2 regions of the Paenibacillus sp. FSL R5-0923 genome follow, and region 2 is predicted to be linked to the other one. Evidence: a T-box and tRNA genes for the amino acid it is inferred to sense, from the RefSeq annotation. Region 2 holds a T-box; the other holds one or more tRNA genes.
The links. A T-box is a leader RNA that pairs with one kind of tRNA and senses whether it is charged. The one in region 2 lies ahead of trpS (tryptophan--tRNA ligase), so its partner is inferred to be a tRNA-Trp.
Positions count from the first base shown of each region.

Region 1: it has a tRNA-Trp gene. The T-box ahead of trpS (tryptophan--tRNA ligase) is inferred to sense a tRNA for this amino acid. The anticodon was not compared.

Region 1 is NZ_JBBPAT010000001.1:1,682,968-1,697,863, forward strand. Features, by position in the region: rRNA gene MKX35_RS07565 (16S ribosomal RNA) at 1-110, shown strand, start outside; rRNA gene MKX35_RS07570 (23S ribosomal RNA) at 373-3,301, shown strand; tRNA gene MKX35_RS07575 (tRNA-Asn) at 3,362-3,437, shown strand; tRNA gene MKX35_RS07580 (tRNA-Ser) at 3,441-3,533, shown strand; tRNA gene MKX35_RS07585 (tRNA-Glu) at 3,551-3,625, shown strand; tRNA gene MKX35_RS07590 (tRNA-Val) at 3,681-3,756, shown strand; tRNA gene MKX35_RS07595 (tRNA-Met) at 3,774-3,850, shown strand; tRNA gene MKX35_RS07600 (tRNA-Asp) at 3,877-3,954, shown strand; tRNA gene MKX35_RS07605 (tRNA-Phe) at 3,962-4,037, shown strand; tRNA gene MKX35_RS07610 (tRNA-Thr) at 4,058-4,133, shown strand; tRNA gene MKX35_RS07615 (tRNA-Tyr) at 4,139-4,224, shown strand; tRNA gene MKX35_RS07620 (tRNA-Trp) at 4,233-4,306, shown strand; tRNA gene MKX35_RS07625 (tRNA-His) at 4,343-4,418, shown strand; tRNA gene MKX35_RS07630 (tRNA-His) at 4,459-4,531, shown strand; tRNA gene MKX35_RS07635 (tRNA-Gln) at 4,553-4,627, shown strand; tRNA gene MKX35_RS07640 (tRNA-Gly) at 4,634-4,708, shown strand; tRNA gene MKX35_RS07645 (tRNA-Cys) at 4,721-4,794, shown strand; tRNA gene MKX35_RS07650 (tRNA-Leu) at 4,809-4,887, shown strand; gene MKX35_RS07655 (AraC family transcriptional regulator) at 5,021-5,770, opposite strand; gene MKX35_RS07660 (BMP family ABC transporter substrate-binding protein) at 6,097-7,236, shown strand; gene MKX35_RS07665 (ABC transporter ATP-binding protein) at 7,338-8,900, shown strand; gene MKX35_RS07670 (ABC transporter permease) at 8,893-9,939, shown strand; gene MKX35_RS07675 (ABC transporter permease) at 9,936-10,874, shown strand; gene MKX35_RS07680 (nucleoside hydrolase) at 10,919-11,872, shown strand; gene MKX35_RS07685 (ADP-ribosylglycohydrolase family protein) at 11,876-13,273, shown strand; gene MKX35_RS07690 (methionine ABC transporter ATP-binding protein) at 13,648-14,409, shown strand; gene MKX35_RS07695 (methionine ABC transporter permease) at 14,402-14,896, shown strand, end outside.
Region 2 is NZ_JBBPAT010000001.1:1,821,921-1,836,816, reverse strand. Features, by position in the region: gene MKX35_RS08225 (peptidoglycan D,D-transpeptidase FtsI family protein) at 1-1,761, opposite strand, end outside; gene MKX35_RS08220 (transglutaminase domain-containing protein) at 2,028-3,173, opposite strand; gene MKX35_RS08215 (hypothetical protein) at 3,235-3,672, opposite strand; gene MKX35_RS08210 (MFS transporter) at 3,943-5,130, shown strand; gene MKX35_RS08205 (DNA primase) at 5,262-5,609, shown strand; gene MKX35_RS08200 (SCO family protein) at 5,735-6,358, opposite strand; gene cyoE (heme o synthase) at 6,376-7,308, opposite strand; gene MKX35_RS08190 (metal-dependent hydrolase) at 7,550-8,551, shown strand; gene MKX35_RS08185 (hypothetical protein) at 8,660-8,848, shown strand; gene trpS (tryptophan--tRNA ligase) at 8,850-9,836, opposite strand; T-box leader at 9,898-10,137, opposite strand; gene MKX35_RS08175 (aldose 1-epimerase) at 10,272-11,246, shown strand; gene MKX35_RS08170 (alpha/beta-type small acid-soluble spore protein) at 11,449-11,679, shown strand; gene MKX35_RS08165 (O-methyltransferase) at 11,829-12,239, opposite strand; gene MKX35_RS08160 (M3 family oligoendopeptidase) at 12,601-14,400, opposite strand; gene MKX35_RS08155 (YycC family protein) at 14,519-14,710, shown strand; gene MKX35_RS08150 (hypothetical protein) at 14,707-14,896, shown strand, end outside.

The DNA.
Region 1 (14,896 bases), 140 kb from region 2:
GTCGGTGGGGTAACCCGCAAGGGAGCCAGCCGCCGAAGGTGGGGTAGATGATTGGGGTGAAGTCGTAACAAGGTAGCCGTATCGGAAGGTGCGGCTGGATCACCTCCTTTCTATGGAGAATCGTCTTCTGCAATGAAGACATTCAAATCGGAAGTTAAACTTCCAAAATCTCAGGTTTAGGCCTGTTACTCACTCGTTGCTCAGTTTTGAGAGTTTAAGCTCTCAGTAAGACTTGATCCTTGAAAACTGGATACCGAAACGAATTTGCGTTTTAGAACATCTTTTAGCTAAAACTTGTGTAAACAAGTACGTTAGTTATTAGCTGGAAGCGAAGATTTTCAATTGTGCAAACAAGCGAAACATCGGAGCGAAGGTTAAGCTAATAAGAGCACACGGAGGATGCCTAGGCGCCAGGAGCCGACGAAGGACGTGGCGAACAACGAAACTGCCTCGGGGAGCTGTAAGCAAGCTTTGATCCGGGGGTGTCCGAATGGGGAAACCCAGCTGTGGTAATTCGCAGTTACTCATCTCTGAACACATAGGAGATGTAGAGGCAGACCAGGGGAACTGAAACATCTAAGTACCCTGAGGAAGAGAAAACAATAGTGATTCCGTCAGTAGCGGCGAGCGAACGCGGAACAGCCTAAACCTAAGAGCTTGCTCTTAGGGGTTGTGGGACGTCTCACATGGAGTTACAAAGGAATATGGTAGGTGAAGAGGTCTGGAAAGGCCCGCGATAGAGGTAAAAGCCCTGTAACCTAAACTGTGTTCTCTCCGAGACGGATCCCGAGTAGTGCGGGGCACGTGAAACCCCGTATGAATCCAGCAGGACCATCTGCTAAGGCTAAATACTACCTGGCGACCGATAGTGAAACAGTACCGTGAGGGAAAGGTGAAAAGCACCCCGGAAGGGGAGTGAAATAGAACCTGAAACCGTGTGCTTACAAAAAGTCAGAGCCCTATTAATGGGTGATGGCGTGCCTTTTGTAGAATGAACCGGCGAGTTACGTTTAACATGCAAGGTTAAGTCGAGAAGACGGAGCCGCAGCGAAAGCGAGTCTGAATAGGGCGATTTAGTATGTGGACGTAGACCCGAAACCGTGTGATCTACCCCTGTCCAGGGTGAAGGTGCGGTAACACGCACTGGAGGCCCGAACCCACGCATGTTGAAAAATGCGGGGATGAGGTGGGGGTAGCGGAGAAATTCCAATCGAACTCGGAGATAGCTGGTTCTCCCCGAAATAGCTTTAGGGCTAGCCTCGGTATAAGAGTAGTGGAGGTAGAGCACTGATTGGGTGCGGGGTCCGCAAGGATTACCAAGCTCAGTCAAACTCCGAATGCCATATACTTATTGCCGGGAGTCAGACAGTGAGTGCTAAGATCCATTGTCAAAAGGGAAACAGCCCAGACCATCAGCTAAGGTCCCCAAGTGTGTGTTAAGTGGGAAAGGATGTGGAGTTGCACAGACAACCAGGATGTTGGCTTAGAAGCAGCCACCATTGAAAGAGTGCGTAATAGCTCACTGGTCGAGTGACTCTGCGCCGAAAATGTAACGGGGCTAAACACACCACCGAAGCTATGGCTAGATACGTATGTATCTGGGGTAGGGGAGCGTTGTATGTGGGTTGAAGGTGTACCGTAAGGAGCGCTGGACAGCATACAAGTGAGAATGCCGGTATGAGTAACGAAAAGATCAGTGAGAATCTGATCCGCCGAAAGCCCAAGGTTTCCTGAGGAAGGCTCGTCCGCTCAGGGTAAGTCGGGACCTAAGGCGAGGCCGAAAGGCGTAGTCGAAGGACAACAGTTTGAAATTACTGTACCACCGTAATCCGCTATGAGCGATGGGGTGACGCAGGAGGGTAGTGACGCGGACTGATGGATATGTCCGTCTAAGCAGTGAGGCTGATGTGTAGGCAAATCCGCACATCGTTAAGGCTGGGCTGTGATGGGGAGCGAAAATTACAGTAGCGAAGGTCATGATCTCACACTGCCAAGAAAAGCCTCTAGCCAGGAGAAGGTGCCCGTACCGCAAACCGACACAGGTAGGCGAGAAGAGAATTCTAAGGCGCGCGGAAGAACTCTCGTTAAGGAACTCGGCAAAATGACCCCGTAACTTCGGGAGAAGGGGTGCCCCGGTAGTGTGAATAGCACGAGGGGGCCGCAGTGAAAAGGCCCAAGCGACTGTTTAGCAAAAACACAGGTCTGTGCGAAGCCGCAAGGCGAAGTATACGGGCTGACGCCTGCCCGGTGCTGGAAGGTTAAGGGGAGTGGTTAGGGGTAACCCGAAGCTATGAACCGAAGCCCCAGTAAACGGCGGCCGTAACTATAACGGTCCTAAGGTAGCGAAATTCCTTGTCAGGTAAATTCTGACCCGCACGAATGGCGTAACGACTTGGGCGCTGTCTCAACGAGAGATCCGGTGAAATTTTAATACCTGTGAAGATGCAGGTTACCCGCGACAAGACGGAAAGACCCCATGGAGCTTTACTGCAGCTTGATATTGAATTTGGGTACGATCTGTACAGGATAGGTGGGAGCCGTAGAAATCGGAGCGCAAGCTTCGGTGGAGGCGCCGTTGGGATACCACCCTGATCGTATCTAGGTTCTAACCTAGTACCCTTACCGGGTACGGGGACCGTGTCAGGCGGGCAGTTTGACTGGGGCGGTCGCCTCCTAAAGAGTAACGGAGGCGTTCCAAGGTTCCCTCAGAATGGTTGGAAATCATTCGAAGAGTGCAAAGGCATAAGGGAGCTTGACTGCGAGACCTACAAGTCGAGCAGGGACGAAAGTCGGACTTAGTGATCCGGTGGTACCGCATGGAAGGGCCATCGCTCAACGGATAAAAGCTACCCTGGGGATAACAGGCTTATCTCCCCCAAGAGTCCACATCGACGGGGAGGTTTGGCACCTCGATGTCGGCTCATCGCATCCTGGGGCTGAAGTAGGTCCCAAGGGTTGGGCTGTTCGCCCATTAAAGCGGTACGCGAGCTGGGTTCAGAACGTCGTGAGACAGTTCGGTCCCTATCTGTCGTGGGCGCAGGAAATTTGAGAGGAGCTGTCCTTAGTACGAGAGGACCGGGATGGACGTACCGCTGGTGCACCAGTTGTTCCGCCAGGAGCATGGCTGGGTAGCTACGTACGGACGGGATAAGCGCTGAAAGCATCTAAGCGTGAAGCCCCCCTCAAGATGAGATTTCCCAATTAGTAAGACCCCTTGAAGACGACGAGGTAGATAGGTTGGAGGTGGAAGTGCAGTAATGCATGGAGCTGACCAATACTAATCGGTCGAGGGCTTATCCTATACTTAGAACGCAAATTCAATTCGGATTCAGTTTTCAGGCATTAAGCCTGGTATGAATATTCCCTGATAGCTCAGTTGGTAGAGCACTCGACTGTTAATCGAGTTGTCACAGGTTCGAGTCCTGTTCGGGGAGCCATATGGAGAGGTGTCCGAGTTTGGCCGAAGGAGCACGATTGGAAATCGTGTAGGCGCCACAAGCGTCTCGAGGGTTCGAATCCCTCTCTCTCCGCCACAAATTTTACTTAGTATGGCCCGTTGGTCAAGGGGTTAAGACACCTCCCTTTCACGGAGGTAACATGGGTTCGAATCCCATACGGGTCACCAAATTTTCACTTGATTTTACATAGTGGACTTTGGTACAATAACAATTGTTGTTTACGGAGGCTTAGCTCAGCTGGGAGAGCATCTGCCTTACAAGCAGAGGGTCGGGGGTTCGATCCCCTCAGCCTCCACCATATTCATTTAAGAACGACGCGGGGTGGAGCAGCCCGGTAGCTCGTCGGGCTCATAACCCGAAGGCCGCAGGTTCAAATCCTGCCCCCGCAACCAATTTTCATCAAGTAATTATATCTTTTGGAACCGTGGTGTAGTTGGCCTAACATGCCTGCCTGTCACGCAGGAGATCGCGAGTTCGAATCTCGTCGGTTCCGCCATTTTCTTGGCTCGATAGCTCAGTCGGTAGAGCAGAGGACTGAAAATCCTCGTGTCGGCGGTTCGAATCCGTCTCGAGCCACCATATAGTATACAACTTAATATGCCGGTGTAGCTCAATTGGTAGAGCAACTGACTTGTAATCAGTAGGTTGGGGGTTCAAGTCCTCTCGCCGGCACCATCTTTGGGGGATTAGCGAAGTGGCCAAACGCATCAGACTGTAAATCTGCTCACGTACGTGTTCGGTGGTTCGAATCCATCATCCCCCACCATTTTTTTTAGGGGCATAGTTTAAAGGTAGAACAACGGTCTCCAAAACCGTTGGTGTGGGTTCAATTCCTGCTGCCCCTGCCAATCTTTATCTAAAGTCTTTCTCTAAAGTTTAATATGGCGGTCGTGGCGAAGGGGTTAACGCACCGGTTTGTGGATCCGGCATTCGTGGGTTCAAGTCCCATCGGTCGCCCCATTTACTTTAAGAAGAACAGCAACAATATTAGTTTAATATGGCGATTGTGGCGAAGTGGTTAACGCACCGGATTGTGGTTCCGGCATTCGTGGGTTCGAGACCCATCAGTCGCCCCTTTTATTTTAAAATGTTATTGGGGATTAGCCAAGCGGTAAGGCAACGGACTTTGACTCCGTCATGCATAGGTTCAAATCCTATATCCCCAGCCATTTTATGCGGACGTGGCTCAGCGGTAGAGCATCGCCTTGCCAAGGCGAGGGTCGCGGGTTCGATTCCCGTCGTCCGCTCCAAAGTTTTCATATGGCGCCATAGCCAAGTGGTAAGGCAAAGCTCTGCAAAAGCTTTATCCCCAGTTCAAATCTGGGTGGCGCCTCCATTAATTTCATATGTGCCGGCGTGGCGGAATGGCAGACGCGCTCGACTCAAAATCGAGAGGGAAACCGTGGAGGTTCGAGTCCTCTCGCCGGTATATCAAAAAGGTTTGTAAAGTCGCTTGTATAAGCAACTTTACAAACCTTTTTTCTTTGTCTTTGAGCTTTTATTCTTAAGCCGTTGAATTAGAGGCGTCTCTAATCAACGGCCTTTTTGTGTGGAGTTTTGTTTTATTGACTGCTTAGTCGGAATGCTCGTGGGGTGAGACCAATTTCACGTTTAAACATATTGCAGAATTGGGCGTCATTCACAAACCCAGCAGCAGCTGATACTTCAGAGATATGCATTTGGGTATGTTGCAAGAGAGACTTTGCATAATCCAGACGTTTCAATAGTAGATAGCGCAGAGGTGAAGAACCGAATCGTTCTTTAAATAAATGGCGGAAACGATCATAGCTGTATCCAGACATCTCAGAAAGTGTTGCGACCGATAGCTTATGGCGGTAATGCTCATTCATATAGTTTAGAACATATTGGACTCTGTCTTCCGTTGGTGATTGAAACCCAGAGGCGCTAAGAAGCCGTATCAGATGAACAGTGATTTCGCTCATTTGAAGGTTCAATAGTTCAGAGAATCCATCTTGTTTGCGCGCAAACTCTGCTTTCATTCGAAGCAAGATCTGTAGAACAGTATGGTCTTTATCATCTTCATATACGCCCTGCAAATTCTCCATATTTGGGTGATTTGAATGGAAACCTACAAATAGTATAGTAGCATCCTCGCGATGATTCTCATCATGTTTATGATTGGGTGGTATCAGCGCGAATGAAGAAGAACGAAAATGATAACTTCGGGAACCTACATTGGTAGTTCCTAATCCGTTTAAATAATAGACTAGTTCATAACATTCATGCTGGTGTGGTGGAATATAGGTATTAACCTCATGTGCTGCATTTACAATATATAGAACACGATCCATGATGAGCCTCCAATAATTATGTTTTAGCCGAATCGTACAAAATTATGACCGAAATCATATAATTATTTTCATTAATATTTGATATGATCGTATCAAGAAATCCGAAGATTAGCAACCTGACTGGCCATCTCGTTCGGAAATTAGTCGGATTATTCGTAAAAATTATAATTTTATCTCTATTTTTGAGTGTATTCGTTAAAATCATTAAAATTTTGACAATGTTACATGAAAAATGAGAGTTTCCATCTAAATCGTGAAATATACAACGGACTAAGAAGGAGAATCTCTCAGATTACTAACCAACTATAAATAGGGGGAATAGAAAAATGAAAAAGAAAGTTCTTTCTTTGTTGTTACTAGTAGTAATGGTAATGGTCACAGCCTGTGGAAATAATACGTCGAGTAATGGATCTTCCGCGAATGCAGGATCTAATGCAGCTGAGGGTGGAGCAACGGGCTCAGGGGATAAGCTCAAGGTTGTACTACTGATTCCAGGAACGCTTGGGGATAAATCATTCTTTGACTCCGCAAATAGTGGTTTGCAAAAGGTTAAGGATGAACTGGGTGCGGAAACAAAGGTTGTAGAAATGGGTGTCGATAAAACGAAATGGGAGCCTACGTTTAACGATATCGCCGCTGAGGACTGGGATGTTATTATTTCTGGCGGATCGGAAATTACAGAGATGTTTAATGCAACGGCTGAATTATATCCTGACAAAAAGTTCATTAACTATGATACCGATATAGATGAAGCACCAGAGAATATGTACAACATGTCTTATGCAACAAATGAAGTATCTTTTCTAGCAGGTGCTGTAGCGGCGCTAGCTACACAATCGGATATGGAAAATGCTAATCCTGAGAATGTGATCGGTTTTGTAGGCGGCATGGACATTCCAGGAATTAACGCTTTCTTGGTAGGCTACATTCAGGGCGCTCAATATGTTGATCCTGATGTGAAGGTCGCTGTATCATATGCTGGCGATTTCGTTAACCCGGCCAAAGGCAAGGAGCTTTCGCTGATTCAATATAACTCCGGTGTGGACGTTATTTTTAACGTGGCTGGGGGTACAGGTCTTGGGATCTTTGATGCAGCTAAGGAGAAGAAGAAATATGCTATCGGCGTAGACTCCGATCAGGCGATGTTGCTTAACGATACAGATAGCGAAAAAGCAAACTTGATCGTTACCTCTTCTATTAAAAAGATTGATAGTGCTATTCTGGGTGCCGTGAAGAGATTACAAGACGGTACACTTGAGATGGGTAAACGTGATGTGTTGAGCTTTGTAGATGATGGTGTAGGCATTGCAGAGAATGAGATCTATAAAAATATCTTCCCTGCCGATCTTCAGGCTAAAGTTGAAGAAGTGAAGCAAAAGCTGATCAATAAAGAAATTACAGTAGATAACGCGATGGGAATGGAAACCTCTGAAGTAGAAGCCATTCGTAACGCAGTTAAGCCTTAAGTGTAGCTATAAAGTGATAAACCTACAGTTGGAGATTCTTCTTTAGAAGAATTCCAGCTGTATATTTTTGCAGACCTCCAAGTCGAAAGGCGTTGAGACCTATGAACAAAGCTCTGCTGGAAATGCGGGGAATTACCAAGGTGTATCCCAATGGTGTCGTTGCAAATAAAGACGTGCATTTTTCTTTACGTGAGGGAGAAATTCATGCGATTGCGGGCGAGAACGGCGCTGGTAAATCAACTTTAATGAAGATCATGTTCGGCATGGAAGAGCCTAGTGAAGGTGAAATCTTTATCAAGGGTGAAAAAGTGAAGCTGCAATCTGCTCAGGATGCCATTGATAGAGGGATTGGTATGGTTCACCAGCATTTTATGCTGGTCCCTTCTTTTACGGTAGCAGAGAACATGGTGCTGGGCATGGAACCTCGTAAGGGCGTTGGCATCAATTATGCAGAAGCTGTACGCATGACCGAAGAGACTGCGAAAAAATACAATCTGGCAGTGGATCCAAAAGCAAAAGTGGAGGATCTCACGGTTGGTATGAAGCAAAAGGTTGAAATTCTGAAGGCGCTGCTGCGTGGTGCAAAAATCCTCGTTCTGGATGAGCCGACCGCAGTGTTGACCCCACAGGAAACAGAGGAATTGTTCCGGGAGCTTAAGCAGTTAAGAGAGCAGGGTCATACGATTGTTTTTATTTCACACAAGTTGAAAGAAGTTAAAGCGATCTGTGACAGAATTACGATCATGCGTAGTGGACGTAGTGAAGGTGTCTTCCAAACGAAGGATGTCACGGAGCAAGAAATCTCACGCCTTATGGTGGGCAGAGACGTCGTGTTGAAATATGACAAGGAGATTCTGTCTAATGGGGAGCCGGTACTCACTGTGCAGGGCTTAGGTGTAAATGATGCACACGGCAAAGCGTTGCTAACAGATATCAACTTTGCAGTACGCGGGGGACAAATTATCGGGATTGCTGGTGTAGAAGGGAATGGGCAGACACAGCTCATTGAGGCTCTTACGGGTAGCCTAAGAGGGGTCTCAAGCCAAGGCTCTGTGCTAGTGAAGGGAAAAGATATTCGTGAATCGGATATTTTAGATATTCGTAAGCTAGGCGTTTCCTATATCCCAGAGGATCGGATGCATCAAGGGATAGCCAGTGATGCGAGCATAGCGGATAATCTGCTGTCCACTCAGTATCGTACAAAAGCTATGAATAAAGGCCCCTTTTTAAATGGATCACGAATTGCCAAGCTTGCAGTATCACTTGTAGAAGAATTTAAAGTCCGCTGTTCGGGACCTTCTCAGCCAATAGGAATGTTATCAGGTGGTAACATGCAGAAGGTTGTCGTAGCTAGAGAGTGTTCTACAGAACCGCAACTGCTTATTGCAGAGCAGCCGACAAGGGGCGTGGATATAGGCGCGGCGCAGTTCATACATCAAAAGCTGTTGGAGCTGCGCTCAGACGATTGCGCTATTTTGCTAGTGTCAGCAGACTTAAATGAGATCTTGGAGATCAGCGATAGTCTACTAGTGATGTATGAAGGAAAGATTGTTGCCTTTTTCGAGGAGCCTTCCAAGGTTAGTGAAGAAGAATTAGGGCTTTATATGCTAGGGATTCATCGACAGGACGAGGAGCAAATCAGGAGGGCCGTAAATCATGTTTAAAGTAAAATATTTTGAATACATTCGAACATCGGCAGTAATCGTAATTGCACTCGCTATTGCTTTTCTGATCATCTCATTGGTAAGCAATCAGCCGGTGAAGACGATTGGGATATTCCTATTTGAGCCGCTATCCAGTAAAGGTCATATCGGTAATGTGATTGAGATGGCCATTCCGCTCATGTTCACTGGGCTAGCAGTTTCTTTGTTGTTCCGGGCAAATATGTTCAATTTGGGAGCTGAAGGGATTTTCTATTTCTCCGGTGTTGTAACTTCCGTGTTGGCTATTCATTTAACGCTGGACGGGTGGCTTCATCCGATCGTAGCTATTGCTGCGGGTTCTATTGTTGGTGCGTTGCTCTCGGCAATACCCGGGATCCTCAAAGCCAAATGGAATGCTAATGAGCTCGTTACATCCTTGATGTTCAATAATATTTTGTTTGGAGTAGGTTTATATCTACTGAACTATCACTTACGTGATGCAAAAGCATTTGCCAATGTATCCTACAAATTCGAGAAAACGGCACTGCTGAGTAAAATGGTACCTGGCACCCGTATTCATACCGGACTTATTATCGTTATCGTGCTTATTATTGCAGCGCATTTATTCCTATACAAGACTAAATGGGGATATGAGCTGCGAATGACAGGCATCAACCGGAACTTTGCACGTTATTCAGGCATGAAGACCGCGAAGGTTATTATACTGGTTCACTTGATTGCTGGTTTTATCGCGGGAATGGGTGGTTCCGTAGAAGTCCTAGGGATGTACAATCGATTCCAATGGACATCGTTACCAGGTTATGGCTTAGATGGTGCTCTTGTAGCGATGTTAGCCAAGAATAATCCGCTATCCGTAATCGGCGCTGCATTGTTCCTTGCATATATCCGGATCGGAGCCGACATGATGGCACGTCTATCGGATGTACCTTCAGAGATGATTTCTATTATACAGGCGATTATCATTCTTCTGATTTCGGCTGAGCAATTTCTGAAGTTCTGGAAAAATCGGATGCTCTTGAAGGAGGCGAAGGAAGCGTGAACAGCTTGTTTGATGTAATTTTTACGACTGACTTTGCGTTTTCTGTTCTTCGAGTGACGACACCGATTCTATTCGCCGCATTGGGAGCGTTAATCTCTAATAGGGCTGGTATCATCAACATTGGTATGGAAGGCATCATGCTTGTCGCGGCGTTAGCCGGTGTCATTGTAAGCAGCTACACGCATAGTGCGTGGGTAGGTTTACTTGGGGCTGTGATGTCCGGAACACTGATCGCTGGAATATTAGCTTTTTTCACACTGAAATTTAAAACACATATCATTCTCGGCGGCGTAGCTATTAATATGTTCGCTTCGGGAGGAACCGTGTTTATTCTTTATCTGCTGAGTGGAGACAAGGGTTCTTCTACTTCTCTGGCGAGTAAAGTGCTACCTAGTGTAGAGATTCCTTTACTGAAGGACATTCCGGTGCTGGGGCCTATTCTATCAGGACATCACATTTTGACGTATGTATCTATTATTGCTGTGTTTGTTGTCTACTATCTCTTAAACCGTACACCGCTTGGTCTGCGCATTCGTTCAGTGGGTGAAAATCCACATGCGGCTCAATCTGTTGGAGTAAGTGTTGTGAAAATACAGTATATGGCTTTGCTGCTTAGTGGATTTTTCGCTGGTTTGGGTGGAGCTTACATGTCGATGGGTTACCTGTCACTGTTCACTCGCGATATGATCGCTGGTCGGGGCTGGATTGCGATTGCCGCAGAGTCTATGGGGAGAAGTACGACAGTGGGCACGGCGCTGACCTCTCTATTATTTGGTACGGCAGACGCCTTGTCGAATGCGCTACAGGTCCTGAAGATTCCTGCAGAACTGATCGCGACGCTTCCTTATGTAGCAACGGTAATTGGACTAGTGATCTATGCCGTATCTGAGACACGGAAAAAGAATAAAAAACTTAAAAGCCCGCTAGTGAAATAGCGATAGGAGTAACGAGGATTTATACAACTAAGGAGTGAATGACTATGCGAACACCTATTATTATTGACTGCGATCCAGGGCATGATGACGCAATCGCTATCCTGCTTGCAATAGCAAATTCGGAGAAGCTGGATCTGCGCGGGATTACAACGGTTGGTGGAAACCAGATCCTCGATAAAATCACAGAAAACGCACTTAAAGTGATCAGCTTTGTGAATGCTGATATTCCTGTAGCCAAAGGGGCTGCGGGTCCGCTGTTCGGCAAGCTTGTTACAGGTGAGGAAGCACATGGTGAATCAGGCATGGACGGCCCACTGTTGCCACCAAGTAAATTCCGGCCTGTAGAAGAAGGCGCTGTAGAATTTATGCTGAATATTATCCGTTCTTCGGAGGAGAAGATTACGCTCGTACCGATGGCTCCTTTAACAAATATCGCCCTATTAATCACTGCTTATCCAGAGATTAAGGAAAGAATTGAAAAGATTTCACTGATGGGCGGAGGAATTTCTTATGGAAATGTAACCTCTACTGCGGAGTTTAACATCTATGTAGATCCTGAAGCTGCTCGTATCGTGTTTGAGTCGGGTATTCCAATTACGATGAGTGGTCTGGATGTGACCGATAAGGCAGCCATTTTCGAAGATGAGATCGTAGCATTGAAAGAGCGTGGGCCAGTGTCCACTATGGTCGGAGAGCTGTTAGATTTCTATTCGATCTTCGGAAAGAAAATGGGCTATGTCGGTAGTGCACTGCATGATCCATGCGCCGTAGCTTGGCTCTTGCACCCAGAACTGTTTGAATCCGAGCATCTATATGTAACGGTAGAGACAGAAGGTAAGCTGACGCGGGGAATGACGGTTGCAGACAAACGAAAGAAGACGGATCGCCCAGCGAATGTAGAAGTCCTGGTGGGAGTAGATCGGGAAGCATTTATGAAGTTGATTTTTGATTCACTGGAAAAGCTAGATCAAGAGCTGCTTGCGGCTGAAGGGAACTAACCTATGGCAGGATGGGAGAGACTTCAGGAGACGGTTCAGTTTGAATTGGTTCAGCGTGGAGAAGAAGGCTGCAAGATTGAAGGCTTCGCGGATAAACTAGCCGCTGCAGGTGCCGATGAGATTAAGCTGATGCAAGTATACAACGAGTTGATGGAGCTCACGGTTGCTGAGGACTTTCCTTATGAAGAGCCGTCTTCACTGGAGGAGATTCGTCGTCTTCGTCCAGAAGGTCCACGTAAGCTTGAGGCTGACTGGAGCGAAGCAGAATGGAGAGATAAGTTCTACGGAGCTTGGCTAGGTAGAAGCGTCGGTTGCGCACTTGGAAAACCACTGGAGTATTGGGACTACCTCTACGGTAAAGATGGACGTCCGGGCTGGGAGAATATTGAGCTGTGGTTCCGTGGTGCCGATGCATGGCCTATTACTGGCTATACGCCTGGGCATTCACGGGCAGAGGCAGAATATGGTCTTGGTTTAAGTGATTGGACGTATGCGAGTACCAGCGAGACTATTAAGTTTATGGAGAGCGATGATGATATTCGTTACACGGTTCTAGGCCTTATGTTGCTGGAGCAAAAGGGACTGAACTGGGATTCTTGGGATATTGGGAAGCTCTGGCATAAACATCTGACATACGCCCAGGTATGTACGGCAGAGACACAGTCGTATATGAATTTTGCGCAGGAAACCTCTCATCTGCATGGTGAGAAGCCTGCGGATTGGCTGGCGCGGCAGGAAAGAGTGCGGATGCACTTAAATCCATACCGGGAGTGGATTGGTGCGGCTATACGCGCAGATGGACTGGCTTATGGTGCAGCAGGCCATCCTGAGCTTGCAGCGGAGTTAGGCTGGCGCGATGCTTCTTTTTCACATGTGAAGAACGGAATCTATGGTGAGATGTTTAATGCGGCGATGATTTCGGCTGCTTTTGCTGAAAAAGATAACGAGCGTATTCTTGAGATTGGTCTTAGTGAGATCCCTAGTACTAGTCGCCTGGCAAGTGACGTTCTACGAGGTATAGATATTGCGCAGAAGGCCAAAAGTGAGCGTGAGTTGGTAAGTAAGATTTGGGATACATTCAGCCACTATGATGCGGTGCACACCAATAATAATGCTGCTCTTGTAGCTGCTTCGCTGGTCTATGGCGGGAATGATTTTGAAAAAGCGGTCGTTACATCCGTTTACGGAGGAATGGATACAGACTGTAATGGTGCTACAGTGGGTTCTATTATGGGAGCGAAGCTTGGAGCAAGTGTGTTGCCGGCTTCGTGGATTGAACCGCTCCATGATACGCTATATGCGGATCTACCTGGTTTTCATCCGATAACGATTTCGGAATGCGCGGAGCGCAGCTATCAGGTCTTCTTGAAGATTCGAGGAGAGCTTGGCGAAAAGTCTTAGATCAAGGATTACGAAAAGAATGAAAGGATGTCTTAAGCTATCGAGCTTAGACATCCTTTTTTTCGTGGCGATCTAGTTCTTGAAATAGATGTAACAGCGGGTTTAGGAGTTAGGTAACAGGAGAATCCTGATTTGAAGAGGGATTAAGCTCAGTCATTTATTGGGAGATAAGCACGTGAAAATAGTCCGATATAATGGGCTTTTATTCTTTAATCCTTTTAATCTGATATATTACTAAAATAAAAATGATGACACAGAACATAAAATGCCTTATTATTTAAAGAGATTTTTAGTAAAACAGTTTTTAAATAATTATAGTACAAACCTTGGCTTAGAAGGTTTCAGAATAAACGGAAAGGAAGGGGGAGTTTGCAATCCTATCGCTGAGTCGGGTGAGTAAAGGATTCAAGCTGAAGGACGGCACATATCAGGCGGTAGATGATGTATCGCTTGATGTGAAGAAGGGATCGATTCACGGGATTATTGGTGAAAGCGGGGCAGGGAAATCCACGCTGCTACGATTGATTAATCTGCTGGAAAAGCCGGATCAAGGGACAGTTACCGTAGAAGGGCATAATTTAACCGAAATGCCGAGTAAACAGCTACGGAAAGCTAGGGAAAAGATTGGGATGATTTTTCAGCAATTTAATCTGGTCAATAACGTCACGGTAAGCCGCAACATTTCGATCCCTCTGGAACTGGCAGGGGTGCCGAAGCGTGAACGGATGAAGCGGGTGAAGGAATGTCTCGATTTTGTCGGATTGGCTGATAAGGCAGAGCAATATCCCGCACAGCTAAGTGGAGGACAGCGACAACGTGTGGCGATCGCCCGGGCGCTTTCGAACAGTCCAGGACTATTGCTATGTGACGAACCAACATCCTCACTAGATCCAGGAACAACTGCGGATATTCTAGACGTCCTGAAGCATATTAATGGGGGCCTTGGGGTTACGGTAGTGATTGTTACGCATGAGATGGATGTTGTCAAAAGCATATGCACTCACGTATCGGTGATGGAAAATGGTCGAATCGTAGATTCATTCTCACGCCAAGATGGTGATTTCCGGCCTGCTGCAGTCCGTACTGGCTCTTACCGGGATCAAATTCTGGGTAAAGCGGGGGAAACGCATGTTTGATAGTGTACTTCAATATCAGGCACAGATGTGGGAATCGATCGGAGAAACTTTTATAATGGTCGGTATTTCTGTTGGTGCCGCACTGCTGCTGGGGCTTCCGCTCGGGACGTTGTTGTTTTTTTGCCGAAAAGGACAGCTCTATGAGAATAAAACATTGTCACTGGTACTCAACAGCATCGTAAATATTATCCGTTCATTTCCATTCCTGCTGCTTGTGGTTGCACTCATTCCGGTCACTCGTTTCCTCGTCGGAACTGCGATTGGAACAATGGCTGCCACGGTTCCGTTATCCATTGTTGCCATTGCTTATTACTCTCGTCTGGTGGAGCAGTCTTTGCTGGAGGTTCCTAAAGGAGTCATAGAAGCGGCGTTGTCTATGGGAGCGTCGAAGCTGGGGTTGATCTTTAAGTTTCTGTATGTAGAGGCTCGTTCGGGTCTAGTGCTCGGACTTACTACCTCCACCATTAGTTTTATCTCTTACTCGACC
Region 2 (14,896 bases):
CCAGTAGGATTTGTCAAACGTTACTGTATTAAGCACTTCTCTTTTAAATTCCTTAACCAGCTTACCTTGTGCATCCGTGATCTTACTAACAAGTTGAGGCTTAATACGCACCCCTTCATTAGCAAGAGTAGAAGCATACTGGGCAAGCTGCAATGTAGTATAACTGCCCTGTTGGCCAAAAGAAGCATAGATAAGTGCGGCCTGCGAGCTGCCTGCGGCCTTAAGATCAGTATAGTTAATCTGGCCCGGTGATTCACCTGGGAGACCACTTTTCGTTGATACACCCAGCCCGAATTTTTTCATATAATTGTCCCAGACCTCTATGCCTTTATCCCCCGGATATTTCTTGTAAAGCTGCTTACCCACCATATCAATCATAAATACGTTAGAAGATTCTCTAATGGCTTTAGCTGGATCTAGTGGACCATATACGTGACCCGATGAATTTCTTACGGATGATTTATTATCCTTACCGAAATAAGTAATGCCCACATCTGAATAGGTTGTTGAGGTATTAAAAAAACCTTCCTTTAAACCAATTAACACACTTAATGGTTTGATCGTAGATCCCATAAACACAAGTGAACTAAAATCATGCCCTGATCTACCCGATGAATTTGAAGTAATCGTACCGTTTAGATGATTATTCATAATTTTATTCCAGACAGGTGTTGGTAAGGAGTCTTTGGTCCATACATTTGAATCGTAATCCGGCATGCTTGCCATGGCGACAATATTTCCAGTCTCCACTTCCATTGCTACCGCGTATCCGGTTAAAGCATCTGGATGCGTCTCACCTTGAACAGCATTGGTATGCAGCCATTTAATCTGATCCAATATGGCCTGTTCTGTCTTCATCTGAATCTTCTTATTAATGGTCATCCAAATATTATTACCTTTTACAGGAGCAACGTTCTGTTCAACCTTCTCAGCCATATTCTGAGGAGTCACCGAAATGACCTGATAACCATTTTCTCCTCGTAGCTCTCGTTGATACTGCATTTCCAGACCATCAAACCCCACATATTCTTCTGCTTTATACATAAGTCCAGGGGGAGAATCTTTTTTCATTTCACTACGGACATTCTTATACATCGCTATATCTTCAGTCGATTTAAACGGCTTTCCAAAGCCGACTGTCTGCACCGCTACCGTATCTTTATCGTAGTGACGAACACTCTCCTCCACGATCGTTAGCCCCGGATAATTGTCTTTATGCTCCATGAAATAGGCTATTTCCTCTGGAATTAATCCAGTCTTGATCCGTCGCGGCACATAACCTAAATACTTTTTGAAATCTAAATCTAATGAATCCAAGATATCTTGCTGCGTCAGCTTCGGCGCATTCGGATCTCCATATTTAGCAAAATCAGCTGCAAGCCTTGCTGCAAGCATATCGGAGTTGTACTTCGCCTTCTCCGTAAGTGAGGTCTCACCCGTTACTTTATCTGTCGTTCTAGCTGTATAATCTTTAGTTAATGTAAGGTAAAGCGACTCCGTAGGTGTTGAATAGGCAATCTGCTCTCCTTCGGCAGCAAAAATAATCCCACGCATCGCTGCGAGCGGAACAATTTTCGTTTCCCGGCTCGTTTCTTCTTCACTCAACAGAGCTCCCTCAGTAAACTGTAAACCTGCAAGACGTACGATAATAATACAAAAAATAAAAAAAGTGCCAAAGAAAAAAATATTCAGTCTCAAACCTACAGAATTTCTTGAAGATATCCCGTCCTTAGGCGGGAGCTGCTTACCAAACAAACTCACCAGCTTTCTCCCCTTCTACAAGCATAAACGCCTTGACCGTCCTTATAAGGAAGGTAAGTGTTTAAGCGAGAAATATAAGACATAAAGTATAGTGCTTATACTTTCTTATATTTTAAAAAAATGTCTGACAACCCTTTGCCTGAGACATTACTCTTATGATGAAGGTGAGTTCTTAGCTGCTTATTGTGAGCATGCCCTCGCATTTAAGTTAGAACTGACGTTACTTGAGTTTATTGTACCACACCCCAGGAGTTCAGCGCCCTCACTCAGAGGGCGTTCTCCCTAATATGCGTTTCATCAAAATCCTTCGGATTGAACCAATCTCCACTGCTAGCCCAAGTCGGATCCAGCGGAATCCAAGCTTGACGATCACTTATATATACTTCATTCCAAGCATGTGCACCATAACCGCCACGCCCATCATAACCCTGACCTGTTACAACGCGTACCTGCAAGCCCTGTGAACGAGCCATCACAGCGTACAGTCGGGCATAGTCTATACACACCCCTTGCCGAGTGTCGAATGTATCCTGTGGTGTCTGTTCATGCCAGACCCTGTTTTGCAAATAATTGTCAGCTTTAGCATAATCGTAAGTCACGCGTGTACCTACCCAATCATAGAGAAGTCTCGCTTTTTTCTCTTCATCTTGCGCTTGTCCAACAATGTCTTCTGCTGCTCCTATAATATCCTGAGGAATTTCATGATCGATAACCTCATATTTTCTGCGAAGGATATCATTCATCTCTGCTGCAACGGTCTTCGTCAGAATAGGAAGTTTCTTCTGCACAGTCTCACCAACAATAGGTTCAAATACAGCAGCAGCGCTCTGACTATAGATTGGAGAGGACTCCACATAACGACTAAATCCACTCTCCGGATTTAATCCAACACAGATGAATAGAGCGAGAACAATTACCAGACTACGCATTAAGCCGATAATTAATCCAACCATTGCTCCTCCCATACGGCTTACCTGCGTAATCTTTCTGTCTTTAAACTTCTTAGTACGCCGCAATTGTGGAAAAGGAAGCAACATGGATAACAGTCCTAAGAGCATACGAATTAACAGATAAGAAATCAGGAGTAACAATAGAAATCGAACTAGCGGTGATTCTGATAACACAGACACCGCCGTATAATAAATTTGCTGCCACTGTGTAAGCTTCGTATCAGGAAGACTAATCCCCGATGCCCAAGTCTCTACATAGGGATTGAGGTAGGCTGCAGCTGGGATAGCTAATACCAAAGATGCTATAGTAAATAATCCTGTTCCCAGCAGCCCAAATAATCTTCCGGTAGCGCTTGAGAAACCTCTGCTCCAGCCTTGCAATAGAGAGAAGACTACAACCAGCAGGAGGGCGATGGAGATGATATTAGCATCACTCACACTAGTCATCCATCCGTTTATCATATCCGCTCTCTCCTTTCAGTCGCGTGCTTGCTCGCTTGTTATATTTTTGAGTCCAAGCCTGTTATTGATGTTTTCGGGCTTCTTCGATAAATGTTTTTGTCGTATCTGTAACACTCCACTTTCCAAGACTAACACCACGGAAAGTAACCTCAACTTTATCTTCACCCGCCGCGCCCTTCACTTCAATATTCGGCGTTGTAATCGTAAAGGTCCCGTCTCCATTTGAAGTGTACTTCGCATCCTGCGCTTCTTTAAGCATAACCTCTTGCGCTTCCTTCTTTAGCGTGCTTACCGTTCCATCTGCCACCTTATTCACAGCGTTACCAATTTGGTCCATTGTAACACCACTATAGATGAACAAACCTACAACGATCACAATGACAATCGCCCATTTCAGAACGGTTTTAACCAAATTAACAACCGCAAACAGCAGGACAAGCGCAATTACAATAACTAGCCAATTTTCCCTTATAAACTGTGACCATACCTCTGGATCCATCAATCTCACAACACCCCTATCGCCTAGTTTCGTCCCAAGGATTCTCTCTTCCCATAGACATAACGCCAATATTAATTATTATACATGAATACCCATCATAATTCATGGTTCCACCCTCCGTAAAAGGTATACCTACTAGCGGAATTAAAAAAGCGGTATAAGCCCTCTCTGTCCCACGTAAAGTACAAGTAGTGCTTAAGAATTGGTTCTTCATTATTACGCCGTCCTGCATTCACTTGTGCTGTAGGTGGCTCTCGGAGGTGTTTCCCTGTGAAAACTGCGCTGTGGCTATACTTATTTCTCTTTTTGGCGTTCTTCGATTTACATGCTCAGTATCCCGTCCTTACGCCCTTTGCCATCTCTCTTGGTGCGGGACCCACCTTTATTGGCTGGATGATGGGCATGTACTCGTTGACCCACCTTCCCGGCAATCTGCTTGCAGGCGTACTCGTCGATCGTAATGGCTCCCGCCGCTATATCGTCTTCAGCCTTGTCGCAGCGGGAGCTATCCTACTGCTGCAAGCTCATGTACAGCTTCCATGGCATCTGCTAATGCTAAGAGCAGCAAGTGGATTCGTGCTCGCTTTCCTCTCTCCAGCCTGTATGACGTTACTCGCTTCTTTGTCATCGGATGCCACAGAGCAGGGTAAATATATGTCCGGACATGGTATCGTTCATACGTTAGCTTCAGTTGTATCGCCTGCTGCAGGAGCTTTTATCGTAGCAAAAGCCGGCTACTCTGGCACCTTCACCACACTTGGATGGCTCCTTATCGCAACAGGAATCATGGCTTTTTTTAGTGTACCTGCGCCTTCGAGACATATATTAAAGCCGCTAAGCTCAGCGCCATCAGCATTAAAAGTTCCAGATAAACCTTCTATACCAACGAAAGATGATGAACTGGTATCCAAACGGTATTACCTTTTACCTTTTTTCGTTTCCTGTTCACAAGGCGTTCTCTTTTTCGAGCTCCCACTATCTCAAACAGGGAGCAACAGTATTCTTTCCACTGGTATACTACTGTCACTCCTCAGTTTAGGTGCTTTGGTAACGCTCAGCATGCTCTTCCTGAACCGTCTTTCTCCGGGGGGAAGAATAGCAGCGGCATTACTGGGAATGGCCATCAGCTTCTTTGCACTCGCTTCATTTCACAGGATTCCGACTGCTGCGATTCTTTTTATGCTCGGCGCAGCCAAAGGAGTGTTGTTTCCTGCAATGGCATCACTCTTTATTAGTCTCGGTGGCCCTGGGCGAATGGGTCGGACTTTCTCCATGCAGTCGATAGCCATGTCACTTGGTGCATTCGCTGGGCCCGTGGCTGCTGGACAGCTAAGGTCCTTCGTTTCTCCTTACTTCATAGCCTTTCTACTACTAATGGTAGCATTGCTTCTTCTTCCACCTAAAAACACTGGTAAACTATCGAACCTCACTTCCAAATGGAACGGGCGAGCCGCATGATTCTTTGCTTTTACGACATTTCCCGGGGAATGAAGACTTTCTTGCAGAAACAGTTGTTAAAAATGACGATCCTTCGGTAAACTATAATGAGCCTGAAGCTTAGACCCATTCCCGGAGGTGATTGTCAGCTAATGTCCATAACGATTATTGTCGAAGGTAAGAACGATCGCAGCAGATTAAGGCGCGTGCTGGTACCGGAAGTAGAAATCCTATGTACCTTTGGTACATTAAATACACTAAAATTAGAATCCCTCCGGCAACAAGTAGGAGATGGAGAAGTATACCTTTATTTGGATAACGATAGCTCTGGCAAAAAAATACGCAGTGTGCTCCGGGATGCCTTCCCTGATGCCGATCATATTTATACTCGTCGCGGATATGCTGGTGTGGAAGGTACGCCTGATGAATACAACATCACTCAGCTCGAAAAAGCCGGATTAGAAGATTTCATCATCTACCCTGAACCACTTCCATTTTAGCTGAAACAAGTATAAAGATAATGTATAGCATGAAACTTATACTATCGTATATTTAAAAAAACGCCTTTTTCGTTATCCGCTCAATAAAGAGGGATTCGAAAAAGGCGTTTTTAATGTTTGATATTCTATTCCCGAGCCAATTTCGTCAGCTGATCGGCAAGAAATTCAGGAGTTACGTTCTCCGTATCTCCTGCGTCATACAATGCACGAAGTTGATTGTCTCGGTCAACTAACGCTATACGGTTGGCATGTACGAAATTTTCTTTGGAATTCCCTGCGATTAGTACTTTAAAAGAATCCGTCGCTAACTTACGAACTTCTTCCTGATCCCCCCGCAAGAAATACCATCCATCATAATTCGCCTGAAACCGGTCTGCAAAAGCCTTAATAGCTTCCCGAGTATCATTCTTCGGATCAAAAGAGATAGAGACAAAACCCGTATCTTTACCAAAACTGCCATCCTCGACCAGAATCTTCTGTGTCTGAGATAACAAAAACGTAGTTATAGGACATACATCCGGACACTGTGTAAAAAAGAAGTATACCAGCCGTGCTTTACCTTGTGTATCAGCCAGAGTAACCTGGTCTCCATTCACATTTTCAAGAGAAAAGTCCTGCACTTCTCCGATTACTGGCAATTTTTCTTTTCCTAAATTCAAAGAGTTAATTGCCAGATAACCAGCCATAATCAAAGCAAGTATTAGCAGAAGCCAAGTCCATTTATAACGCTTAAAGGTTTGCACGGACACGTATACCCTCCCTCTTCTTAACCGTGAATCGTATTCAATACAAGTACGATCAAACTAACTGTCAGGTAGTTAATGGAGAAGAGGAAATTCTTCTTCGCCCAGACTTCATCATCTTTAGCCTTAAAGCCCATCAAGGTCAATACTAACCAAGCCAAGGACAACGCTGATGAAATGATTAGAAAAAATATGCCTGCGTAATCATAGGCGTACATTAACACTGGAATAGGCAGCAAAAGGGCTACATAAGGAATCATCTGAAACTTCGTACGTCGCGTTCCTTTAACTACAGGTAGTAATGGAAATCCTGCCGCTCTATATTCTTCTTTACGTCTAATGCCCAACGCCCAGAAGTGAGGGGGTTGCCATAGAAACAACATGGCAAAGATCAGCCAAGCGCCTAGATCAACCGTTCCTGAAACCGCAACATAACCAATTACCGGGGGCATTGCTCCAGAAATCGCACCTACTGAGGTGCTCCATGTTGATGTCCGCTTCAACCAAAGCGTGTATACTACTACGTAAACGAACATACCAACAATTCCAAACAGACCGGCAAGCATTCCTGAAAAAGCAAACAGCACGATCAAACCTGCAATACCAAGCCCAATGGCGTATAATAATACAGTGTTTGGTTTCAGTCGTCCTGTAGGAAGCCCCCGTTCACGGGTTCTTTCCATTTTCATGTCCAGATCCCGGTCGAAATAGTTATTAAAAACGCAGGCTGAAGCCATAACCAGCATTGTACCGAGCAGAGTCAGAACTAATCTGCCGTAATGAACATCCCAACCCGAGGCCAGCCAATATCCCGCAAAGGCCGCAATAAGGTTAGATCGGATAATACCGGGTTTTGTTACTGCAATGAAATCACGCCAGCTAGCACCTTCCGGTGGAGATTTTGCAGACATGGCTGCAGAGTCGGAAGAAGCTTGAAATGTTATATGATTGTCCACACCTAATGATCCTCCTTCTAAACGAACATGTAACGTTCTAACCGAAGTTTTTTAACTTCGCTGTTAACTTTATCATAACAAACCCGTGAAGACTTTGACAGTCATGGAACAGTAAGTTCATGAATTCGACAATTACGTGACAATATTTATTTTGTATTTATTTCAATCCCCTTAATAACCAGAGCTGTATTTGGGTAATTATTAAATAGAGAACTTCCGAACAACAAAGGAGAACTGACCAATGGATACTGCTACACATTTAGTTATGGGCCTAGGCTTAGCTGGGCTTTCCTTCGTTGATCCCATCGTTGCTTCTGATCCGAAACTGGCGGGAGCTGTTATGCTTGCAACAGTGCTCGCCTCTCAGGCTCCTGATGCCGATACTGCGCTACGACTGAAGGACAATGCAATGTATATTCGAAATCACCGAGGAATCACACATTCCCTACCCTTTCTAATTCTGTGGCCCGCCCTGATTTCCTTCGTGTTAGGGCCCTTATTTGGTTTTACTGATTTACAAGCTCTAAGCCATATTGCGCTCTGGAGCTTCATTGGTGTAGGTGTTCACGTATTTTCTGATCTATTTAATACCTATGGCACTCAGGCTGCACGTCCATTCACGGAGAAATGGATTGCATGGAACATCATCCACATTTTTGATCCATTTATATTTGGTAGCCATATCGCAGCCATCCTTCTCTGGATCACCGGGATCATTCCACCGCAACCTTTATTTATTACGCTGTATGCCTGTACTATTCTTTATTATATTTGGAGAACCGTCGTTCACGCACGTCTCACGCGTAATATTAAGCTTAAGGATTTACATCATAGTGCCGGCGAACGTTATATTGTAATCCCTACAATTTCACTAAAGCGCTGGAACGTAGTAAAAGTGAAAAAAGATGGTAGTTATGATGTTGGACAGTTAGTCAATAATCGACTGGAATGGTTCAAACATGCTGTATGCTCGAATCATCCCGCTGTGGAGATATCCAAGTCGCACCCTGATATTCAGTCCTTTCTATACTTCACCTCTTATGCAGTAGCCGAAGTCGAGGAACTTTCTTCAGGATATATGGTTCGCTGGGGGGACGTACGTTATTTACATCGCAAACAATACCCGTTTGTGGCTGTATTAGTGATGGACAATCAATATCGCCCTTTAAATACTTATGTTGGTTGGCTTAGCAGCGAGAAGCTCGACAAACGATTTTCCATTGACCCTGGTTCTTTACGATGAAACTGTAGACTTACGCAGAGATCTATTCTATAATCACAAAAAATCCCGGAGTATTATTATCATACTCCGGGATTCATTTTAGCAGACATAGAAAGGAAGGCTCTCTTAATGGGTAAAGGACTTTCACTTTGGTTCGCTTGTTCTTCTATTCTTATTCTTACTGCCGCTTCGATCGCGATCAGTTATAGCTTTTGGTTGGCACTTCTGCTCGGGTTTCTCTGTGTCATGAATATTGGCTGGGGATTTATTCTCAAGGCCAAGATCAGACGCAAACAGGAAAGCCTAAGCGCTGATTAGATTAACGAGCTGGCAGAAATCCCATCCGCTCTTTAACTCCATTCAACGTCTCAGTTGCAACAATACGTGCACGACCAGCACCTTCAGCAAGAATATCTGTAATCGCACCCGAGCTACGAATTTCATTATATCTTTGTTGTAAAGGCTCAAGCGTAGCTACAACCACTTCAGCAAGATCTTTCTTAAAGCCGCCATACATTTGCCCTTCATAACGATCGGCAATTTGCTGGAGTGTCATTCCAGAACATTCGGAATAAATACTCATCAAATTACTGATCTCTGGCTTATTAGCTGGATCAAAAATTACTTCACGTCCTGAATCAGTCGTTGCACGGCTGATTTTTTTACGGATTACGTCCGGTGAATCTAACAGAGCAATGTAGCTGCCTGCGTTAGGACTGCTCTTGCTCATTTTTTTGGTGCCATCATCCAGAGACATAATACGTGCACCCACCTCTGGAATGTACGGCTCCGGAATGATAAAGAATTCGCCAAAACGATTATTGAAGCGACCAGCTAAATCACGAGTCAGCTCCAAATGTTGTTTCTGATCTTCTCCAACTGGCACAAGATCCGCATTATAAACAAGAATATCTGCTGCCATCAAGGAAGGATAGACGAATAAACCAGCGCCAACAGAATCTTTACCTGATGATTTATCTTTAAACTGGGTCATACGCTCCAGCTCGCCCATTGCTGTAAGTGTCGTCATGATCCAGCCCAGTTCAGCGTGTTGTGGCACATGCGACTGCATATAGACATTAGAACGTGCAGGATCAATTCCTGCTGCAATAAAGAGGGCCGCTACGGACTCTGACTGCTCACGAAGTGCCGCAGGATCTTGTGCTACAGTGATTGCATGCATATCGACAACCATAAAGAAACATTGATGATCATCTTGCAGCTTCACAAAATTTTTCAGTGCTCCAATGTAGTTCCCCAGTGTAAGTGAACCGCTTGGCTGAATGCCTGACATTACTTTTTTCATAATATAGACCTCCGTTTGATGTCATTTCTAAGTTTCCGAGAACGCAAAAAAAGCCTCATCCGCAAGGGACGTGAGACCGTGGTGCCACCCTTATTCGCTGCTTAATCTTGTTTAGACAAGAAAAAAACAGCCTTAGTCTTCCGTTAACGGGGAAGATCCGGCCGGTCTACTAGGGCATTTAGCTCCCGTTCAAGCTCGGCGCTCAGGGGTCCATTCATCAGGTTTGTCCTACCGGTTCGCATCAACCACCGGCTTTCTGAAGGTGCAATACCTGCCTACTTGTCCCCGTCATCACATTATCATCATGAATTAATGCCTTCATCATAGAACCATAAAGAGAAGTTGTCAAATCACTTAACCACTACCGTATAAATCTGTTATGATAAGGTTATCCATGTTCTATTCGATTACAGTTACGATAAAGGAGCATATCTCATGAAACAGGTGACCAAAGGGCAGTGGGGCGGTTATGATACTTATATTTTGCACAGCCGTGAACTGGAAGTCACGCTTTTGCCGCGACTAGGAAATAACGTGATTTCATTGTTTGATGTAAAGAAACAACGGGAAATTCTACGGCGGCCTGATGAAAGCGATCAAGCTTTCTTTATGCAAAAACCTTACCATTTTGGCATGCCGCTATTAATTCCACCCGGAAGAATTCGCAAGGGCCAATTTCAGTTCGAGGGTACAAGTTATCAATTTGACCAGAATACCGCTAATGACAATCATATTCATGGTCTACACCGAACTCAGGCTTGGTGTGTCAGCGATATTGAAGAAGATGAGGATGGTTGCGCGGTCACTACTGAATTCCGAACGGAAGATGATCCTCACTGGATGGAGCAATTCCCTATCCCACTTAAATTCGAAATGACGTTTAGGCTTCAGGAAGCCCGATTTACCCAAACTTTAAAGGTTACAAATCTTGGAGATCATCGAATTCCTTTTGGGATCGGTTATCACACCTGGTTTATGATTGATGGAGAACCTGAGCGCTGGAATCTTAAGCTCCCAGTAAATAGTATTTATGAACTGAACGATGAATTGCTCCCTAGCGGCAATCTGATTCCACTTGGTGATCTGGAAGCCTTGAACACCGGAATGAACATGCAGGGAACTAATTTTGATACTGCTCTACGTATTGGAGAAAAACAGCCTGTAGAAGCCTTATTATTACGCGATGATGGTTATGGCCTTCGTTATACTGCTGACGAGAATCTATTCCGTCACTGGGTGCTATATACCAAAGGACCGGCTGATCAATTTCTGTGTATTGAGCCCTATACATGGCTCGCGAATGCACCGAATGTATCCGAGGATGCTTCCTTCACAGGTCTTTTAACGGTAGAACCCGGTCAGAGTCAGAATCTATCCACCGTGCTGGAAATGATCTATCCTGAGATTTAAAGCAGATATACATTATATCGGTCTTGCCTTGCGATTACGTAAGGGAAGACCGATTTTTTTGTGTAATCCCTAGTAATAAAGGATTTCTATCCTCACTTTTATTTCACTAATAATTACCATCCTTAAAACCTTTCGAAGTGATGCATGAATTAACCTCTTAGCGCTCATACTATCTTCACAACGGGCGAAGGAGGTGACACACATGGGTCAAGCAGGTCAAGGTCGTAGCAGCCGTTCCAATAACCTGGTCGTTCCTCAAGCAACTGCGGCATTGCAACAGTTGAAATATGAAGCAGCACAGGAGCTTGGAGTAACGATCCCAGCTGACGGTTATTACGGGAACTACACTTCTCGCGAAACTGGTTCTCTGGGCGGTTACATCACTAAACGTCTAGTACAACTGGCAGAACAACAACTGTCTGGTCGTCAGTAACAACGTTATCTTAAGTGTTTTATCCGGCTAGGGCGATATCAAGCATAAAGCCTAAAGCCGAGTAGCTTTCGAGCCCTCTCACACTTCTTTCTGAAGCTGTGGGAGGGTTTTTGATTTTCACAATTATTGAAATTTTATGTAAACAACGCTTAACCAAAAAACTGTTCGGAACTTTCAGCAAAGGCATTACGAGGTGATCGAATCATTAGATTCGCCATATTATAATTGGACTCCAATGTAGCATCTACAATCACCATTCCCTGTCTAATGGCGAATTCATAAGAAATCTCACCATGCGTCCAACGCCGCTTGTATTTCAGGCTTTCCAGTGCCATTAGTCGAAAAGAAGACTGTTGTCCATCTGTCATCCCTTCTTTTGCATCAGTGAATCCCCCGCTTCGCCCAGAAAGAGGATTATGTCGTATCCCGAATTTTCCGATCATGTTATTTCGTATTTGCACAAAAACCGTACCAGAAGTTAATCCCGATAATTCTTCCTGCAGCTCCTTAAACACCATATCCATCTGTCTCGCTAATGATAATTGTTCCGTCTTAAGCATTACTTCTCCTCCTAAAAGTTTTGTGAGCATAGCTTGATTTGAGTGCACTTCGCAGAACTGACTTCGTAAGCGCTTGCTTATTTTTGTGAGTTCAGCCAAGTGGTACTCTAGCGTGCCTTATATAAGGCTTAAGACTCATTATAGGTTACTAACAAATGGCAAACAACATTATTCGGCAAAATTGGGTTATTATCCCTATAGATGCGCGAAATCCATAGATTAATCGCATATTTCTTTTTATAAATCGTGATTTTTCGACATTTTATCATTAAAAAAAGCCCCTGTATCAGGGACTTTTGCGTGTTCATGCTGAAAAATTGTTGTTTTTTCTACCGCTAAATTTGTCTTAGTTTAGACTTTTTCAAACTAATTGCTCCGTCATCTCCAAGAACTCATTAATGTCAGCTACAATCAGATCTGTAGCGCCTTGCCAGAAGTCCGGCTTCGTAAGATCCACACCCAGATGCTTAAGTACCAAATCCTCTAAAGTCATCACACCAGTATCTTGCAACAAGCTATCGTATTTGTCTGCAAAGGACGCTCCTTCTTGCAGAGCCAGTCGATACAAGCCTGTGCTGAACATGTAGCCAACGGTGTAAGGGAAGTTATAGAACGGCACATCTGTGATATAAAAATGCAGTTTAGAAGCCCAGAAATGAGGATGGTATTCCGAAAGCACCCCACAGAAGGCTTCCTTCTGTGCTTCCACCATCAATTCAGACAGTTCCTCAGCATTTACAAGGCCTTCCTTACGTTTCTCATAAAAACGAGTCTCGAATAAGAACCGAGCGTGAATGTTCATAAAGAAAGCTACGCTGTTTTGAATTTTCGTTTCAAGCAACGCCAGTTTCTCTTCAGCGTTGCCAGCGGCTTTAACCTGAGCGTCAGATACAATGACCTCTGCGAAGGTTGAAGCAGTCTCTGCAACGTTCATAGCGTAGTTCTGATTAAACACAGGTTGATCATCCAGCAAGTAAGAATGATAAGCATGTCCCAGCTCATGTGCCAAGGTTGAAACATTGGAAGTTGTACCGCTATAAGTCATGAAAATCCGCGATTCCTTACTCTCAGGGAAGGATGTACAGAAACCTCCAGGACGTTTTCCCGGACGATCCTCAACCTCAATCCAGTTATTATCAAAAGCACGCTCTGCAAACTCTGCCATCTTCGGACTAAATTTGCGGAACTGGGTAACGATATCTTTAGCGGCCTGATCATATGGGATTTTACCTGAAGATTTACCCACTGGCGCTTCGACATCTACCCAGGAAAGAGCATCCAGTCCAAGCAGCTTAGCTTTACGCTGAAGATAGGTCACGAGTGCAGGCTTGCTATTCGTAATCACGTCCCACATCGCATTCAAAGTATCTTGTGACATACGATTGATGCTTAGCGGATCTTTCAGAATATCTTCCCAACCTCTTCCTTTATAGAGCTTCAGACGGAAGCCTGCTAAGTGATTCAAGGTATCCGCACAGTTATCTGCTGCTTCGGTCCATGCTTCTTCCCATTTATGGAACATGGATTGACGTACTTTCGGATCTGGATCATCCAGCTTGTTAAAAGCTTGACCTGCGGAGAGCAGCTTTGTTCCTTCTTCATCCTCAAATGGGATCTTAATCGAGCTTACAATCGTATCATAGTGCCCGCTCCATCCATGATATCCGTCAACGGCTAGTTCAAGCGCTAAGCTTTCCAACTCTGGGCTCATCTTCTCACGGGCCAAGTCACGGCTCTCGCTCAGCACGAACGTTAATGGAGCAATCTCCGGACGTGCCATCCACTCTGCCCATACCTTGTCTGTAGTCTGACGAAGCACGTTACTGAATTGTGAGCTAATACCTTCGAATCCGGCACGCATACTTGTCACTCGAGCCGCCAGTCTTACCGCACCTTTGTCAATTTGATTCTGAGCGCCCAGACAGTCTGCGAAGGAAGAGACCTCCACAAGTCTTCCTGAACAGCTCTGAAGCAGTTCTATAACCTCGTCCAGCGCCTTTGTAGACTCAACATCCGTTGGAGCTACAGCATTCTTCACCAGACCCTGTAAGGCTGCAATATCTTGTTCAAGATTCTTTAAAAAGCTTTCTAACTCAGTAGAGGACGATCCTCCAGGAAATATGGAATCAAGTTCCCAAGTCAGTGATAATGGTTGTTTCATGTCTTCTCACCATTCCTTTGCTCTCATTTCGTTTTCTTTGTAATTGAATTAACACCGTGGTAAAGTGAATAACGATACCGGAACATTCATAGCCGATAAACTTTAGGAGGGCATCCATATGAAGCCACTACAAATTTCACCGGAAACAGCCATAACGTTATCAAAGCAACTAGGCGTTCCACTGGAACACTTGATGCATATGCCCCAACATATTTTGCTACAAAAAATAGCTGAGCTATCCAAAAAGCAGAATTCACCGCAAGCTGAGGATGGAAATGAAGAGTCTCCTTCTGGGAAGGATTCACAATGATTCCTTTTAGTCATACCTGGCCTTATGACATTATTTTAGGCGATATGTATGTGCAGTATTGCCCGTTCTGCAACTCGGAGAATGTTCTTCTCCCTATGAAGCCAAAAGAGTTGCAAATCGTTCGTGACGGCAAGAAAAAACTACTTGTCTTCCCATGTTGCAGCGCCAGTCCCACAGTTGTAGATA